DNA from 3 places in the Streptomyces sp. NPDC045022 genome. Region 1 is predicted to be linked to each of the others. Evidence: riboswitches for the same ligand, from Rfam matches in the RefSeq annotation. Region 1 holds a riboswitch; each other region holds the start of a gene.

Region 1 (5,443 bases):
GGCGTCAGGCCCGGCACCGAGGACGCCGTCAGCCACAGGCGGCACATCCATTCCAGCTGGGCGGTGCGGTCGTAGGCCTGGTCGAGACCGGCGCCGTAGGTGATCGTGCCGTGGTTCTGCAGCAGGCAGCCGGAGCGGCCGGTGAGGGCGCGGAGCATGTTCTCGGCCAGCTCGTCGCTGCCGTACGTCGCGTAGCGGGCGACCCGGACGGGGCCGCCGAGGGCGCCGGCCATGTAGTGGACCGGCGGGAGTTCGGGGACGAGCGTGGAGACCGCGGTCGCGTGCACGGCGTGGGTGTGGACGACCGCACGGGCCTCGGTGGTGCGGTAGACGGCGAGGTGCATGGGCAGCTCGCTGGTCGGCACCAGGGTGCCGAGCACCTGGCGTCCGGTCAGGTCGACGCCGGTGATGTCTTCCGGGGTGAGCCGGTCGTAGGGGACGCCCGACGGGGTGACCAGCACCAGGTCCCCGACGCGTGCGGAGACGTTGCCGGAGGTGCCGACGACCAGCCCGTCGGTGACGGTCCGGCGCGCCGTCGCGACCAGCGCCTCCCAGACCAGCGCCGCGTCCCCGGCGGCTCCCGCCGCCTGTACGGGCACCGGCTCCGCCGCCCCACGCGCCACCTCTCCAGCCGCCCGGCCACGCACCGCCTCCCCCGCCCCGTCGCGCGCCGCCCCGCCGCGCACCTCCCGCGCCTCGCCACGCGCCGTCTCGTCGCCCGCCGGTTCCCCTGACGCGTTCCGTCGCTGTTCAGCCATGCGGTGATCCTGCCAGCCGGGTCGGCGCGGGGTGGGGATGCTGCCCGAGCGGAACCGGAGGGTGTACCTCCGAACAGGCGGATGTGGTCGCGAGTCACCGCGATGGGGAGCCGATCCGGTCATCGCCAGACCTTCGATGATCTCGCTTGTCCGCCCGGCGATCCTTCGCCCGTCACTCCGGGGAGACGACGCATGGCCCGCGAAGGCATCTTCCCCGCCGTCGCGCCGGTGTCCTCGCGGCGGCCACGGCGGCGCTCGTCCTCACGGGCACCTCGATCGCGGCAGGCGCCGCGCAGGCCGGACCTCCGGTGGCGGCCGCTCGGCTGCCCCGGGGGCACGACGTGTCGTCCCGCCAGAAGCGGATCGACTGGCCGGCCGCCCGGGCGAAGGGCGCGCGGTTCGTCTACGTGAAGGCGACCGAGGCCACGGACTACCGCAATCCCCGCTTCGCACGGCAGTACGGCGGCGCGCGCGGCGCGGGCCTGGTGCGGGGCGCGTACCACTTCGCGCGGCCGGACGAGTCCTCCGGCGCCCGGCAGGCGGTGTACTTCGTACGGCACGGCGGCGACTGGCGGGCGGACGGCTGGACGCCGCCGCCCGCGCTGGACGTCGAGTACAACCCGTACAGCAAGAAGGACAAGTGCTACGGACTGGGCAAGCAGCGGATGGTCCGCTGGATCCGGTCCTTCAGCGACGGGATCGAGCGCGAGGCCGGCCGCCGCCCGGTGATCTACACGACGACTCAGTGGTGGAAGCTCTGCACCGGCGACAGCCACGCCTTCTCCTCCACGCACCCCCTGTGGATCGCCCGCCACGGCACCTCGCGGCCGGGGGCGCTGCCGGGCGGCCGGCGGTTCTGGACGTTCTGGCAGTACGGAACCAAGGGCGGAGTGCCGGGTGACCAGAATCTCTTCAACGGGTCGGCGGCCCGGCTGTGGTCCTTCGCGCGGAGCCAGTGACCAAGGGACGCTTGGGGCGACAGAGACAAACGGAACCCCACTCGCTCGTTACTGACACCCTGATGCCCGTCTCAGTTCATCTTCCGTTCACCCAGGTTGCCTACGTTCGACCCGCCAATGACCTCGAACGATTGCCTGGGTAAATGGAAAGCTTCTCGCTGATCCTCGCGATTGTGGTGGTAACCGCACTCGCGTTCGATTTCACGAACGGTTTCCACGACACCGCGAACGCGATGGCCACCACCATCTCGACAGGCGCTCTCAAGCCCAAGATCGCGGTGACCATGTCCGCCGCCCTCAACCTTGTGGGCGCCTTCCTCTCGGTGGAGGTCGCGAACACGATCTCCAAGGGTCTCGTCGACGAGACCGGCATCCGTCCCGAGGTCATCTTCGCCGCCCTGGTCGGCGCGATCCTCTGGAACCTGCTGACCTGGCTGGTGGGCCTCCCGTCCAGTTCCTCCCACGCCCTGATGGGCGGCCTGATCGGCGCCACCGTCGCCTCCGCGGGCTTCGGGGCCGTGCACGGCGAGGTCCTGGTCACCAAGGTGCTGCTGCCTGCGGTCGCCGCGCCGATCGTGGCGGGCGTCGCGGCCATGCTGGCCACCCGCTTCTCCTACGGCATCGGCGGCAAGGCCGAGGGCGAGGCCACCCGCAAGGGCTACCGCGCCGGCCAGATCGCCTCCGCCGGCCTGGTCTCCCTCGCCCACGGCACCAACGACGCCCAGAAGACGATGGGCATCATCACCCTCGCCCTCGTCGCGGGCGGCTCCATAGCCCCCGGCTCCAACCCTCCCACCTGGGTGATCCTCTCCGCGGGCCTGGCGATCGCGCTCGGCACCTATATCGGCGGCTGGCGCATCATCCGCACCATGGGCAAGGGTCTGACCGACCTGGAGCCGCGCCAGGGCTTCGCCGCCCAGACCAGCGCCGCGACCGCCATCCTGACCTCCGCCCACCTCGGCTTCTCCCTCTCCACCACTCACGTCGTCTCCGGCTCGGTGATGGGCGCGGGCCTGGGCCGCAAGGGCGGTGTGGTCCGCTGGTCCACCGCGACCCGTATGTTCGTCGCCTGGGCGCTGACCCTGCCGGCCGCCGCGCTGGTCGGCGCGGGCGCCGAGTCCGTCACGGACCTGGGTGACTGGGGCACCGCCGCCGTCGCCGTCTTCCTGATCGCCGCGAGCGCCGCGATCTGGAAGCTCTCCCGCCGTGAGGTCGTCGACCACACGCACGTCGTCACCGAGACCGAGGAGCCGGCCGGCGTGGTGACCACCGCCATCGCCGCCGTGGCCCCGCCCCCGGCGGGCGCGGTCACCGAGGGCCTGACGGCCACCATCCCGGCCCCGGCCGCCGACCCGGCCCTCGCCGCCCCGGCGACCCCGCCGGCCGCCGCGGTCTGATCCCGAGCACCCGTTCACCAAGGAAGCATCATGAAGATCGACTGGGCGGCCCTCGGCTCCGTCTTCGGCGTCAGCCTCGTGGTCACCGTGGGCCTGGTGGCCCTGTTCACCCTCGGCATCAAGGGCCTGTCCCGGCGCGAGCAGGCCGCGGCCCGGGGCGACTCCGCCGCCCTCGCCGTCACCGGCGCCTACGTCTGCTTCGCGACCTGCGCGGCGGCGGTGGCGTACGGCATGTACCTGATCGTGGCCAAGGCCTGACCGAGCACCCGAGGCTCCCCTCCAGCCGCTGCCGGAGGGGAGCCTCTGGCATGTCCTCACGCCCCACGGTGTGGGGATCGGCACACTCTCCCCACGCAGGTCAACAGCAAGTTGACGGCCGTTCCGGGCGCATGGTGGACTGCCCAGGCCATGTACGGCGGCAGAAGAGGAAGCCGGTGCGAATCCGGCGCGGTCCCGCCACTGTCACCGGGGAAGAACCCCCCGGGAGCCAGGAACTCTCGCCGCCGCATCTCGTCGAACCAGGGCGCGGACACCCTGAGTGAGGACATAGATCGCCATGCTCGGCTGCCGAAGGACCAGTACCAGGCCCGCTCCTGTGCCCACGGCCGGCTGAGCCGATGGGTGCCGATCGCTCCTACGCGTACGGCGCCGCCGCCGGTCTCCTCGGTGACCTGCTCCTCGGTGATCCACGCCGCGGGCATCCGGTCGCCGCGTTCGGACGGGCGGCCGCGGCCGTGGAACGCGTGTTGTGGCACGACCACCGCGGCTGGGGCACGCTGCACACCACCGTGTGCGCCGGTGGCGCCGTCGCCCTGGGCGCGCTGGCCGCACGCGTCGTACGCCCCTCCCCCGCCGCCTCCGTCGCGCTGACCGCCGCCGCCACCTGGGCCGTCGTCGGCGGTACCTCGCTCGCCCGGGAGGCCCGCACCATCGGGCGGGCCCTGGAGGCCGGGGACGTGGAGGCGGCCCGCGCGCGGCTGCCCCATCTGTGCGGCCGGGACCCGCAGGCGCTGGACGCCGACGGGATCGCCCGGGCCGTGGTCGAGTCGGTCGCCGAGAACACCTCCGACGCCGTCGTGGGCGCCCTGGTGTGGGGTGCGGTGGGCGGGGTGCCGGGGCTGCTGGGGTTCCGGGCGGTCAACACCCTCGACGCGATGGTCGGTCACAGGTCGCGACGTTTCCGGCGCTACGGCTGGGCCTCCGCCCGCCTCGACGACCTCGCCGGCTGGCCGGGGGCCCGGCTGACCGCCGTCCTCGCCGTGCTCGCCGGCCCCGATCCGCGCGGTGCCGTACGGGCCTGGCGGGCCGACGCGTCCCGGCACCCGAGCCCCAACGCCGGGCCCGTGGAGGCCTCGTTCGCGGGTGCCCTCGGCGTGCGCCTGGGCGGGACGCTCTCCTACGGCGGCCGGGTCGAACACCGCCCCCTGCTCAACGGGGAGTCCGGGCGTGCCGTCCGGGTCACCGACATCGACCGGGCCGTACGGCTCTCCCGCCGCGTCGGCCTGCTCGCGCTCGGCGCCACGGTCGCCGCGCGCCGACTCGTGAAGGGACGTGGGAAGTGAGCGGGGGTCTCCTCGTCGCCGGCACCACCTCCGACGCCGGCAAGAGCGTCGTGACGGCCGGGATCTGCCGGTGGCTGGTGCGCCAGGGCGTGAAGGTCGCGCCGTTCAAGGCGCAGAACATGTCCCTCAACTCGTTCGTGACCCGGGAGGGCGCGGAGATCGGGCGGGCGCAGGCCATGCAGGCCCAGGCGTGCCGGGTCGAGCCGACCGCGCTGATGAACCCGGTGCTGCTCAAGCCGGGCGGCGAGCAGAGCAGCCAGGTGGTGCTGCTGGGCAGGCCGGTGGGCGAGTTGAGCGCGCGCGGGTACCACGGTGGGCGGCAGCAACGACTCCTCGGCACGGTGCTGGAGTGTCTGGCCGAGTTGCGGGGCACGTATGACGCGGTGATCTGTGAGGGGGCGGGAAGTCCGGCCGAGATCAATCTGCGCCGGACCGACATCGTCAACATGGGGATCGCGCGGAACGCGCGGCTGCCCGTGCTGGTGGTGGGGGACATCGACCGCGGGGGCGTCTTCGCCTCCTTCTTCGGCACGGTCGCGCTGCTCTCGCCGGAGGACCAGGAGCTGGTCGCCGGGTTCCTGGTGAACAAGTTCCGCGGGGACGTCTCCCTGCTGGAGCCCGGCCTGGACATGCTGCGCGGACTCACCGGGCGGCACACGTACGGAGTCCTGCCCTTCCGGCACGGGCTCGGCATCGACGAGGAGGACGGGCTGCGGGTGTCGCTGCGGGGGACCGTCCGGGAGTCGACCGTCGCTCCCCCAGTCGGC
Region 2 (5,443 bases), on a different contig from region 1:
GGGAGACCGCATCGACGATTCCCGACTCCAGGTACCAGGCGTCCAGCCTGTCCGGCGTCGCGAACATCTCGAGACGTGCCGAACGTCGAGCGCGGAGCGTCGCGGCGAAATCCAGGGCCGGGTTTCCGCAGACGAAGACGTGGTCGAGCGTCACATCACTATCCTGACAGGTGACTGCCCCTGCGCCAAGACCGCAAGGACGTCCTGGCGGTCCTGTCCGTGACGCTCTGGCGTGCCACGTCGATCTCCGCTCAGTGGGTGGCGGATCGAGCCTTCTGGCTCCGCGGGTGCCAGATTCCCAACCCGCCTTCATCACCTGTCAAGGTGGTTACGTGACGAGGCGGCAGGCAGTGCTCCCCGACCGGCCCTCGGTCGCCCCGGGTCATGGAGAGGGCGACTGATGGCCGCAGCGGCGAGATGCGCCCACTATGGATCTTGTGATGTTTGTCCGAGATGAGAGGATCAACTTTGGACGCGGCGCTCTCCCCGGCGCGTCCCCCTGGCCGCCGCAGTCTCCGTGCCGCATCGTGGACGGGGCTGTTGACCTGCGGGAAGACCGCTTCACCTGCTCTGCGCGCCGAAGCGGGTGCGTGGCGAGGTCGGCAGGTGGAAGGAGCGAGTGCGATGAGCCGAGCGAAGCAGCGTCCGGAGCCGGCGGATCGCCCGGAGGACAGGGCGTCCCGCCCGAGTGGGCTGATGGACCTGCTGGGTGTCGCCGCGGTGCTGCTGGAGGCCGACGGCCGGATCGACATGTGGAGTCCGCAGGCCGAGGAACTGTTCGGCTACACCCGCGGCGAAGCGGTCGGGCAGTACGCGGCGCCGCTGCTCCTCCACCCCGAACACCAGGACGCGGCGATCATGCTGTTCGCCGAGGTGATGGAGACCGGCCGGGGCTGGGCGGGGGCGTTCCCCGTCCGGCACAAGGACGGCAGCACCCGGATGGTCGAGTTCCGCAACATGCGGCTGACGGACAACCTCGGCGACCACTACGCCCTGGGGCTCGCCACCGACCGTTCCACGCTGCGGCAGGTGGAGCGGGACGTGGCTCTGTCCACCCGGCTGGTCACCCAGGCCCCGATCGGACTCTCCGTCCTGGACACCGACCTGCGGTACGTGGCCGTCAACCCGGCCCTGGCGTCGATGCACGGCGTCCCCGAGGCCGGCCACATCGGCCGGAGCCTGCGCGAGGTCCTCCCCGGCCCCCAGTTCCCGGCCGCGGAGGCCGGGATGCGGAAGGTCCTGGAGACCGGTGTCCCCGTGGTGGACCAGCAGGTCGTGGGTCGTACGCACGCCGACCCGGACGAGGACCACGCCTGGGCGGTGTCGTTCTATCGGCTCGAGGACCACCACGGGCGCGTGCTGGGCATCGCCAACGTGGTGGTGGACGTCACCGACCGGTACCGGGCAGCCCAAAAGGCCGACCGGGCCCAGCAGCGCCTGCGCCTGGTGGCCAACGGCTCGGCCCGCATCGGCACCACGCTGGAGGTGGAACGGACCGCACAGGAACTGGCTGACTTCCTCGTACCCGACCTGGCCGACATGGTGGCCGTGGACCTCCTGGACTCGGTACTGCAGACGGGGCGCGTGGACGTGGGCGAGGGTCCGGCGTTGTTCCGCGCCCTGGCGGTGAAGACCGCCTACCCCACCGAAGCCGCTCAGGCGATCGTGCCCCCCGGCCGCCTCACCGCCTACCACGCCGACCATCCGGCGTCCCATTGCATCCGCACCCGCCGCCCTCAGCTGATCACCCACCTGGAGGGTGGCGACCTCACCCGTATCGCCGCCGACTCCGACGCCGCCCGCCTGCTCGCCCGGGCCGGTGTCCACACCGACATGACGGTCCCCCTCATCGCCCGCGGACAGGTCATCGGTGTCATGGCGCTGGCCCGTGCCCGCAACCCCCTGCCGTTCGACGAGGACGACCTCACCCTCGCCTGCGAACTGGCCGCCTCCGCCGCGTTGAGCATCGACAACGCCATCCTGCACCAGCACATCCGGAGCGCCGCCGAAACCCTCCAGCGCAGCCTGCTTCCCCGACTCTCGCCGCGTCACCCCGGTCTGGAGGTCGCCGCCCGCTACCGGCCCGCGCAGGCCTTCAGCGAGGTCGGCGGCGACTGGTACGACGTCATCCCACTCGACCGGGACCGCACCGCCCTCACGGTCGGCGACGTCATGGGCAGCGGCATCCCGGCCGCCACCACCATGGGCCGCCTGCGCACCGCCACTTCCACCCTCGCCGACCTCGACCTCGACCCGGCCCGGATCCTCACCCACCTCGACAAGATCACTAGCGGTCTGGATCCCTACATCGCCACGTGCGTGTACGCGGTCTACGACCCGCATCACGCCCGATTGCACATCGCCTCCGCCGGCCACCTGCCCCCGGTGCTGGTGCGGGCCGGCAGACCGGCCGAACTCCTCGACCTGCCCACCGGCATCCCCCTGGGCGTCGGCGGTGTCGCCTTCGAGACCAGCACCCTCGACCTGAATCCCGGGGACCAACTCGTCCTGTACACCGACGGACTGGTCGAAACCCGTGACGACCCCATCGATGAACGCCTGAAGGACCTCCTGGGCCAGCTGTCACCGCCGTACCCCTCCACCGAGGAGACCTGCGAGCGACTTCTGCGGCAGCTCCGGGACCCGGCCGGCCATGACGACGTCGCCCTTCTCATCGCCCGCGCACAGCCACTGGCGACTGCCTGAAACGCCACCCGGGCCCCGCCACCGCTGACCCATGACACCCACCGCCCCCACAGGAACTCGCACTTGCCGGGAGAGGAAGATCACGCAAGGTGGCGCGGTCTTGGCGGGGCACCCGTCGCGCGGTACGGTCTGTCCGGTATCGACGACGGCGAGACGGAAGCCGGTGGGAATCCGGCACGGTCGCGCCACTGTATGCGAGATGCCTTCCGAGGCGTCGCGTGAGTCAGACCCGTGGCCGTCGTCCCCTGCACCACCGAGACGGGACGCGAACTCCCGGAGGAGGTTCTGCCATGGCGCAGACCGTCGCCCAGCCGACAGCCACCACTCCCGCCATCCCCGCCAAGCTGCCGCTGAAGGCGATAGCTCCCTGGGCGGTCTTCTTCGGCATCCTGATGCTGATCCTGCTGTACTTCGTCGGCGCCGAGCAGGGCGCCACCTCCGTGTTCAGCGGCACGGACGTCCACGAGTGGGTGCACGACGCGCGCCACCTGCTCGGCTTCCCCTGCCACTGACGCGAGGGACGCCGCACCCCCATGAACTCCGCAACGGTAAGACACCTCCTCGTGCGGGGCATGCTCGCCGGCCTGGCCGCCGGTGTGCTCGCCCTGATCGTCTCCTACCTCCTCGGTGAGCCGAACGTCGACAAGGCGATCAGCTTCGAGGACGCCCACTCCCACGAGCACGAGATGGAGGTCGTCTCCCGCTCCCTGCAGTCCACCGCCGGTCTCGCCACCGGTGTCCTCCTCTACGGGGTCGCCTTCGGCGGCATCGCCGCGCTGGCCTTCTCCTTCGCGCTGGGCCGCGTGGGCCGCTTCTCCCCGCGAGCGACCGCGCTGCTGCTGTCCGGCTGCGCACTGCTCGCCGTGTACGTGGTCCCGTTCCTGAAGTACCCGGCCAATCCGCCGTCGGTCGGCGACCCCGACACCATCGGCAAGCGGACCACCCTGTACTTCCTGATGATGCTGCTCAGTGTCCTCCTCGCGGTCGCCGCCACCATCCTGGGCAAGCGCCTGGCGCCCGGTCTGGGCACCTGGTGGGCGACCGTGGTCGCGGTGGCCTCCTTCGCCGTCGTGATCGGTCTGGCCTACGAGTTCCTGCCCGCCGTCAATGAGGTGCCGAAGGACTTCCCGGCCACCCTGCTGTGGCGGTTCCGCCTGTCCGCCCTGGCCATCCAGGGCGTTCTGTGGGGCGGGTTCGGGCTGCTCTTCGGCGAGTTGGCCGAGCGGAAGCTGAACCCGAAGCCCGCGACAGCCCCGTCCGGGCGGACAGTTCCCGTCTCGAACTGAGCGGTCGTGCATGACGTGAGGGACCCTCGGAACCATCCGGGGGTCCTCTCGCGTGCCCCATGTCAGGGCGCCGCGGCGGTGCCCGACGCGTTCAGGGGCTGCCCGAGCCGCAGATTCCAGCGTCCGACCCGTCCGCTGAACTCCGTGGCCGTCAACGGCGGTACGTCGAGCCGCCAGAAGGCAGCCGCGGGCAGGCCGAGGACATGTGTGACCGCGGCCCGTACGACCTCTGGCTCCACCACGGCGACCGTACGGCCGTCCGTGTCCTGCGCGGTGTCCAGCCAGCGCCCGACCCGCTCGCACATGTCCCGCACCGACTCCCCGCCGTGCGCCGACCAGTCGGCGTCGGCGAGCCAACGGCCCACTGCCTCCGGTTCGGCGGCTACCACCTCCTCGAGGGTGCGGCCTCGCCAGCGGCCCGCATCCAGACCCGCCAGTTCCGGCGTCGCCGTGCCGTCGAGGCCGAGCGCCGCCGCCGTCTCCCGGCAGCGCACGCTCGGGGAAACGGTGACGCGGGCGTACGGGGACAGTGTCCCGGCCGCCGAGCGGGCGAGGGCCGCGCCGACATCGTCGACCGAGTCGCCGTCGTAGAAGCGGGCCTGCCGCAGCGACGGGCTCGTCGCGGGCGAGACGAAGGTGACGCGGCTGGTCACGTGGCTGCTCCTCCTGCGGCTGCTACGGGGTGCGGGTCGCGGGTCGCGCATTTGGCGTCCCGTTCGGCCGGCCGACGGGCCGTGTACGCATCTCCTCGTCACCCCGTCGGCTGGCGAACATAGCATCCGCGGGATCCGCAGCTTTCGCGGATGCGCGGCCCCGCGCGATCGGTGGCCGGGCCGGGAACACCCCGGCACCGTGCGCTTCGCCGGACGGCGATGGCCGCTCCGGCCAGGCGGACTTCCCCAACTCGCCCTGGCATGGCACGGTTTGATCGCGGTATCGCTGGAGCGCGTACGGCGAACGGGGCGCACGCGGACCACAGCAAGGACGGGGGAGCACATGGGGAGTGACGCCGCATGGCCGGAATGAAGCTCTATTCGCTCGAATCCAGCGATCCACGGCGGCTCGGCCCCTACCGGCTGCTGCGGCGGATCGCCACCGGCGGCATGGGCCGCGTCTATCTCGGCCGGCGGGAAGCCCCGGGGACCGCCGGCGCCGCCGGGCCCACCGGAACCGTGGTGCTCCCCGGGCTCGTCGCGGTCAAGACGCTCCTTGCCGAGGGGATCGTGAGCAGGCCGGACCGGGAGCGGTTCGCCCGCGAGGTGGAGCTGGCGGGGCGGGTCGACAGCGCGTACACCGCCACGGTGCTCGACGCCGACGCGAAAGCGGAGCGCCCGTGGCTGGCCATCGAGTTCATTCCGGCGCCCAGCCTGGCCGAACTCGTCGTCAGCGCCGGGACCCTGCCGGTCGACGCGGTGCGTTGGGTCGCGGCCGGGACCGCGCGGGCGCTGGTC
Region 3 (5,443 bases), on a different contig from region 1:
TGCTGTGCGCGCCCTCCATCGAGGACGTCCTGCCGACCATCCGCTCCCGCTGCCGCCACCTGAACCTGCGCACGCCCTCCGTCGACGCCGTCGCCGACATGCTCGTACGCCGTGACGGCATCGAACCGGAGGTCGCGGCGGCGGCCGCCCGTGCCACCCAGGGCCACGTCGACCGGGCCCGGCGCCTGGCCACCGACCCGGCGGCCCGCGAGCGCCGGACCGCCGTGCTCAAGCTCCCGCTGCGTCTGGACGAGGTCGGCGCCTGCCTCAGGGCGGCCCAGGAACTGGTCGACGCGGCCGCCGAGGACGCCAAGCAGCTCGCCGAGGAGATGGACGGCAAGGAGACCGAGGAGCTGAAGGCGGCGCTGGGCGCGGTGCAGGGGGGCCGGATGCCGCGTGGCACGGCGGGGGTGATGAAAGACCTCGAGGACATGCAGAAACGCCGCAGAACCCGCACGCAGCGCGACAGCCTCGACGTCGCGCTCGGCGATCTCACCACGTTCTACCGCGACGTCCTCGCCCTCCAGCTCGGCTCCCGCGTGGCGATCGCCAACGCCGACGCCGAGGACGCGCTGGAGCGACTGGCCCGGGGCAGCACCCCGGAGTCCACCCTCCGTCGCATCGAGGCGATCGCCGCCTGCCGCGAGGCCCTGGACCGCAACGTGTCCCCGCTGCTGGCGGTGGAGGCGATGACGATGGCCTTGCGGGCGGGGTGAGGACGTGGGCCGCCACGGGCCGCCCAAGACGCCCCGGCCGTCGTACGGCGGCCGAGGCCCGGCGCACGCGTGTCTCTGTGGTGGTCCGTCGTCCGGGTGTCGCTGCCGCGCTGTGTCCGCGTACCGCTGCTCGAGCCGGGAGCCGCCGGAAGGCCGCACCGGCTTCCCGCTGTGGCGCGCCGAGACCGTGCGCCCGCGTAGCGCCGCCCGGCCCGATGCCGCCGTACCGCTGCCGAAACCCGAGGGCCCCGGTATCGCTGCTGTGGTTCGCCGTCCCGTACCGCTGTTGACGTCTGCCGTCCTCCGAACGAGCCCACTATCCACTCTGCTGTCCTCCGTACGAGCCCACAATCCACACGCAGCGCCACCAGGGCGTCGCGCACAGTTACGCTCGCCTGATGTACACCAGGCCATCCCCCTGCCGCCGATCACCCCGCCGGACCCGGGGCGCCCGCACCCGGACGACGGCCCGTCTCATGCCCACGATCCTCACGGCCGCCGCGCTGCTCGTGACCGCCTGCTCGTTCGGGAGTCCGACCACGTCGGCGGACGGGACGGTGGACGCGGCGCTGGCCGCGCTGCCGCGGTCGACGCCGTCGGCGCTCACGCCGTACTACTCGCAGCGGCCGCACTGGCGCAGTTGCGGTGCCCCCGGGTTCCAGTGCGCCACGATCAAGGCCCCGCTGGATTACACCAAGCCCGGCGCGGGCGACGTCCGGCTCGCCGTCGCCCGCAAGAAGGCCACCGGCAAGGGCAAGCCGCTCGGTTCGCTGCTGGTCAACCCGGGCGGCCCGGGCGGCTCCGCGATCGATTACCTTCAGCAATACGCGGGCGTCGGCTACCCGGCCAACGTCCGTGCCCGCTACGACATGGCCGCGGTGGACCCGCGGGGCGTCGCCCGCAGTGAGCCCGTCGAATGCCTCGGCGGACGTCAGATGGACGCCTACACGCAGACGGACCTGACCCCTGACGACCAGAAGGAGCGCAACGCGCTGGTCGCGGCCGACAAGAAGTTCGCGGAGAGCTGCGGCGCGCACTCGGCGCGGCTGCTCAGGCACGTTTCCACCGTCGAGGCGGCACGGGACATGGACATCGTGCGGGCGGTGCTGGGCGACCGGAAACTGAACTACGTAGGGGCGTCGTACGGCACGTTCCTCGGAGCGACGTACGCCGGTCTGTTCCCGGAGCGGGTCGGCCGTATGGTCCTGGACGGCGCGATGGACCCCAGCCTCGACGCCCGCCGGCTGAACCTGGACCAGACGGCGGGCTTCGAGACGGCGTTCCAGGCCTTCGCGAAGGACTGCGTACGGCACTCCGACTGCCCGCTCGGCGGCAGGGGCACGACACCCGCGCAGGTCGGCGACCACCTCAACGCGTTCTTCCGGAAGCTGGACGCCCACCCCATCCCGGCGGGCGACGCGGACGGCCGCAAGCTCGGCGAGGCGCTGGCCACCACCGGGGTGATCGCGGCGATGTACGACGAGGGGACGTGGCAGCAACTGCGCGAGGCACTGTCCTCGGCCATGAAGGAGAACGAGGGCGCGGGCCTGGTCGCGCTCGCCGACAGCTACTACGAGCGCGACGAGAGCGGCCGCTACAGCAATCTCATGATGGCCAACGCCGCGGTGAACTGTCTGGACCTGCCACCGGCCTTCACCGGCCCCGAGCAGGTGGAGCAGGCGCTGCCCCAGTTCGAGAAGGCGTCCGCGGTCTTCGGCGAAGGCCTGGCCTGGGCCTCGCTGAACTGCGCGTACTGGCCGGTGAAGGCGACGGGCGAAGCACACCGCGTCGAGGCGAAGGGCGCGGCGCCGATCGTGGTGGTCGGCACCACCCGCGACCCGGCGACCCCCTACCGCTGGGCGCAGTCCCTGGCCCGCCAGCTCTCCTCGGCCCGTCTCCTGACCTACGCCGGCGACGGCCACACCGCCTACGGCCGCGGCAGTACCTGCATCGACACGGCGATCAACACCTACCTGCTCCGCGGCACCCCGCCGAGCGCCCGAAAGCGCTGCTCATAGCCCCTACGCCCACCTCGGAGCCCACCGCTCCGAGGTGGGTACGAAGCACCCACGGAAACTGTGTAGACTTACCGTCGTTGCCGATCGCACCATGGTGCGGGCAGCGCGCCGCTTTAGCTCAGATGGCCAGAGCAACGCACTCGTAATGCGTAGGTCTCGGGTTCGAATCCCGAAAGCGGCTCACCTGAAACCCCAGGTCGGAAACGCTTTCGACCTGGGGTTTCCTCGTTCAGTGGACGCGACGGCGACGCTGAGAGCGGGCCGCGCGAGTGTCAGTGGTCTCAGAGCCGGTCGCGTTTGTGGCGGCGGATGGGCCGGCGGCGAGTCGGACATCGTCTGACCTGGCGCCTTCTCGTTCCGCGGACACCGCGATGGCGGCGGCGGGCGCGCGCCGCTCGGCTGTCCCTCAGGCTGACGAGGGGCAGGCTGCGCGCGCCTCGCGGCTCAGGCGCGGACGTCGTGCCAGGGCGAGCACTCCCGGTAGGTGCTGGTCACGATGCACCCCCGCAGCTTGTACGCGTGCCCCTCGGGGAGGTTGCCGGGGACGATCTTCATGTAGGGGGAGTCGTGGCCCCTGGTGGAGGCGATGCGGCCGTTGCTGAGCTCCGCCTCGATTCCCAAGCCGTCGGCGGCCACGTCCTTGGCGATGAGGGCGTCGCCCGGAATGTTGGGGGCGGGCTGCGGGTCGGCGTTCCAGCGGGCGTACCCGATCACGTCGCCCTTGGAATTGTGGATGGTGATGGTGTACGACCCGTCCGGGTCCATGGCGCTGGCAGTGCCGGCCCCCGTGGTGAGCGCCGCGCCGACGAGCATCGCGCCCATGCCGAGGATCGTGCCGACGCGCTTGTGTATAGGACGCATGTGTCCCCCTGTGTTTCTGTGTACGGCGGGTTGCCGCCGCGCTGCCTTGACGTACCGGCAACAGTGACGATCGGTCATGATCACTCTATAGACCGGCTGTTGCGTCCACCGCAGCGGCCTCGGTGTCGCGTCAAGCCGCGTCAAGTCGAGTCAGGCCGCGTCAAGCCGCGTCAGGCCGCGTCAAGCCGAGTGAGGCCGCGTCAGTGGCGTGAGACGCAGTGCTTCAGCAGTTCGGAGATCGATCCGTCGACGAGCCGGTAGCGCACGACGCGGCCGTCCTTCTGGCCCTCGACGATGCCCGCGGTCCGCAGCAGGCGCAGCGCCTGGGAGACGGCGGTGTCCCGCATCCCGGTGGCGACGGCGAGATCGGAGACGGCGATGGGGCCGGCCTCATGGAGGGCGAGCAGCAGGGACAGACGTCCGGGATCGGAGAGCAGCGAGAAACGGTCGGCCCAGGCGCGTACCCGCTCCGGCTCGCCGACGGCGGCGATGGCGTCACAGACCCGATGGCCGTCGATGGTGCGCTGCCCGGCACGTTCCGCGGGGACGAGATGCATGGGCCCATCATCGCAGCGGGCGGCCGCCACCTCCATACCTGACCAGCTGTGCAGCCTTGCAGCCGCCACCCGCCGCCGCCTAGGGTGAGCGGGCCGTGGTGTTCGGGAAGACCGGTGACAGCCCCTCAGGGCTCAATCCGGAGCGGCCCTCGCCACTGTGATCGGGAAGTTCCCGCCCCCTACACGCCACTGGCCGCACAGCCGGGAAGGCAGGGGCGGGCGCGTCGACCCGTCAGCCAGGAGACCGGCCACGGCATCACGAAGCTGATCCACGAGGTGCTGGAGCGTGAACGCATGACCGCGTCCGAAGGCGTGCCCGAAGCCGCCGCGACCCCCTCCTTCCGCTGGCGTCGCGAGGACACCGTCCGAACCGCGGGTCTCCTGGCCGTGATCGTCGCCCTGCACGTGGTCGCCTTCGGGATCCTGTTCCTGCTCGTGATCCCGAAGCACTACGAGGTCGGCACCAAGGCGTTCGGCCTCGGCCTCGGCATCACGGCGTACACGCTCGGCATGCGGCACGCCTTCGACGCGGACCACATCGCGGCGATCGACAACACCACCCGCAAGCTGATGGCCGACGGCAAGCGGCCGGTGTCGGTGGGCTTCTGGTTCGCGCTGGGGCACTCCAGCGTGGTGGTCGTCATGGCCGCGCTGGTCGCCGGCGGGGCGAAGCTCGCCGGCACCCTGATGAACGACGGCTCCCGGACCCACCAGGTCCTCGGCACCGTCGGCACCACGGTCTCCGGCAGCTTCCTGTACCTCATCGCCGCCCTCAACCTCGTCGCGCTCTTCGGCATCCTGCGCGTCTTCAAGGCGATGCGAGCCGGACGCTACGACGAGGCGGAGCTGGAGGCGCACCTCGACTCGCGCGGCTTCATGAACCGTCTCCTGGGCCGGCTCACCAGGTCCATCCGCCGCCCGGGCCAGATGTTCCCGCTCGGCTTCCTCTTCGGCATCGGCTTCGACACCACGACAGAGGTCCTGCTCCTGGCCCTGGCCGGCAACGGTGCCGCCGCCGGGCTCCCGTGGTACGCGGTGCTGTGCCTGCCGCTGCTGTTCGCGGCCGGCATGAGCCTGTTCGACACCCTCGACGGCACGTTCATGAACTTCGCCTACCAGTGGGCTTTCTCCAACCCGGTGCGGAAGGTGTTCTACAACCTCACCATCACCGGCCTGTCCATCGCCGTGGCCTTCTTCGTCGGCACAATCGAGCTGGTCGGCGTCCTGCACGACAAGCTCGGTCTGCACGATGACGTCACGGGCTGGATCGCGGCCCTGGACCTGGACAACG

Evidence for each region. A riboswitch is a leader RNA that binds a small molecule or an ion and turns the genes downstream of it on or off. The one in region 1 is predicted to bind cobalamin.
Region 2: linked by a shared signal. The riboswitch ahead of AC07C1_RS02040 (CbtB domain-containing protein) and the one ahead of AC07C1_RS20335 (cobalamin biosynthesis protein) in region 1 are both predicted to bind cobalamin.
Region 3: linked by a shared signal. The riboswitch ahead of nicT (Nickel transporter NicT) and the one ahead of AC07C1_RS20335 (cobalamin biosynthesis protein) in region 1 are both predicted to bind cobalamin.

The regions. Positions count from the first base shown of each region.
Region 1 covers NZ_JBWKIR010000010.1:246,506-251,948, reverse strand. Annotated here, with positions in the region: gene AC07C1_RS20355 (class II aldolase/adducin family protein) at 1-758, opposite strand, end outside; gene AC07C1_RS20350 (lysozyme) at 905-1,717, shown strand; gene AC07C1_RS20345 (inorganic phosphate transporter) at 1,861-3,114, shown strand; gene AC07C1_RS20340 (hypothetical protein) at 3,145-3,372, shown strand; cobalamin riboswitch at 3,491-3,633, shown strand; gene AC07C1_RS20335 (cobalamin biosynthesis protein) at 3,732-4,676, shown strand; gene AC07C1_RS20330 (cobyric acid synthase) at 4,673-5,443, shown strand, end outside.
Region 2 covers NZ_JBWKIR010000001.1:481,223-486,665, forward strand. Annotated here, with positions in the region: gene AC07C1_RS02030 (CGNR zinc finger domain-containing protein) at 1-154, opposite strand, end outside; gene AC07C1_RS02035 (SpoIIE family protein phosphatase) at 625-2,706, shown strand; cobalamin riboswitch at 2,815-2,960, shown strand; gene AC07C1_RS02040 (CbtB domain-containing protein) at 2,997-3,218, shown strand; gene AC07C1_RS02045 (CbtA family protein) at 3,240-3,992, shown strand; gene AC07C1_RS02050 (histidine phosphatase family protein) at 4,055-4,645, opposite strand; gene AC07C1_RS02055 (serine/threonine protein kinase) at 5,006-5,443, shown strand, end outside.
Region 3 covers NZ_JBWKIR010000017.1:65,419-70,861, forward strand. Annotated here, with positions in the region: gene AC07C1_RS27145 (DNA polymerase III subunit delta') at 1-716, shown strand, start outside; gene AC07C1_RS27150 (alpha/beta hydrolase) at 1,115-2,734, shown strand; tRNA gene AC07C1_RS27155 (tRNA-Thr) at 2,842-2,915, shown strand; gene AC07C1_RS27160 (hypothetical protein) at 3,179-3,595, opposite strand; gene AC07C1_RS27165 (ArsR/SmtB family transcription factor) at 3,796-4,152, opposite strand; cobalamin riboswitch at 4,232-4,419, shown strand; gene nicT (Nickel transporter NicT) at 4,447-5,443, shown strand, end outside.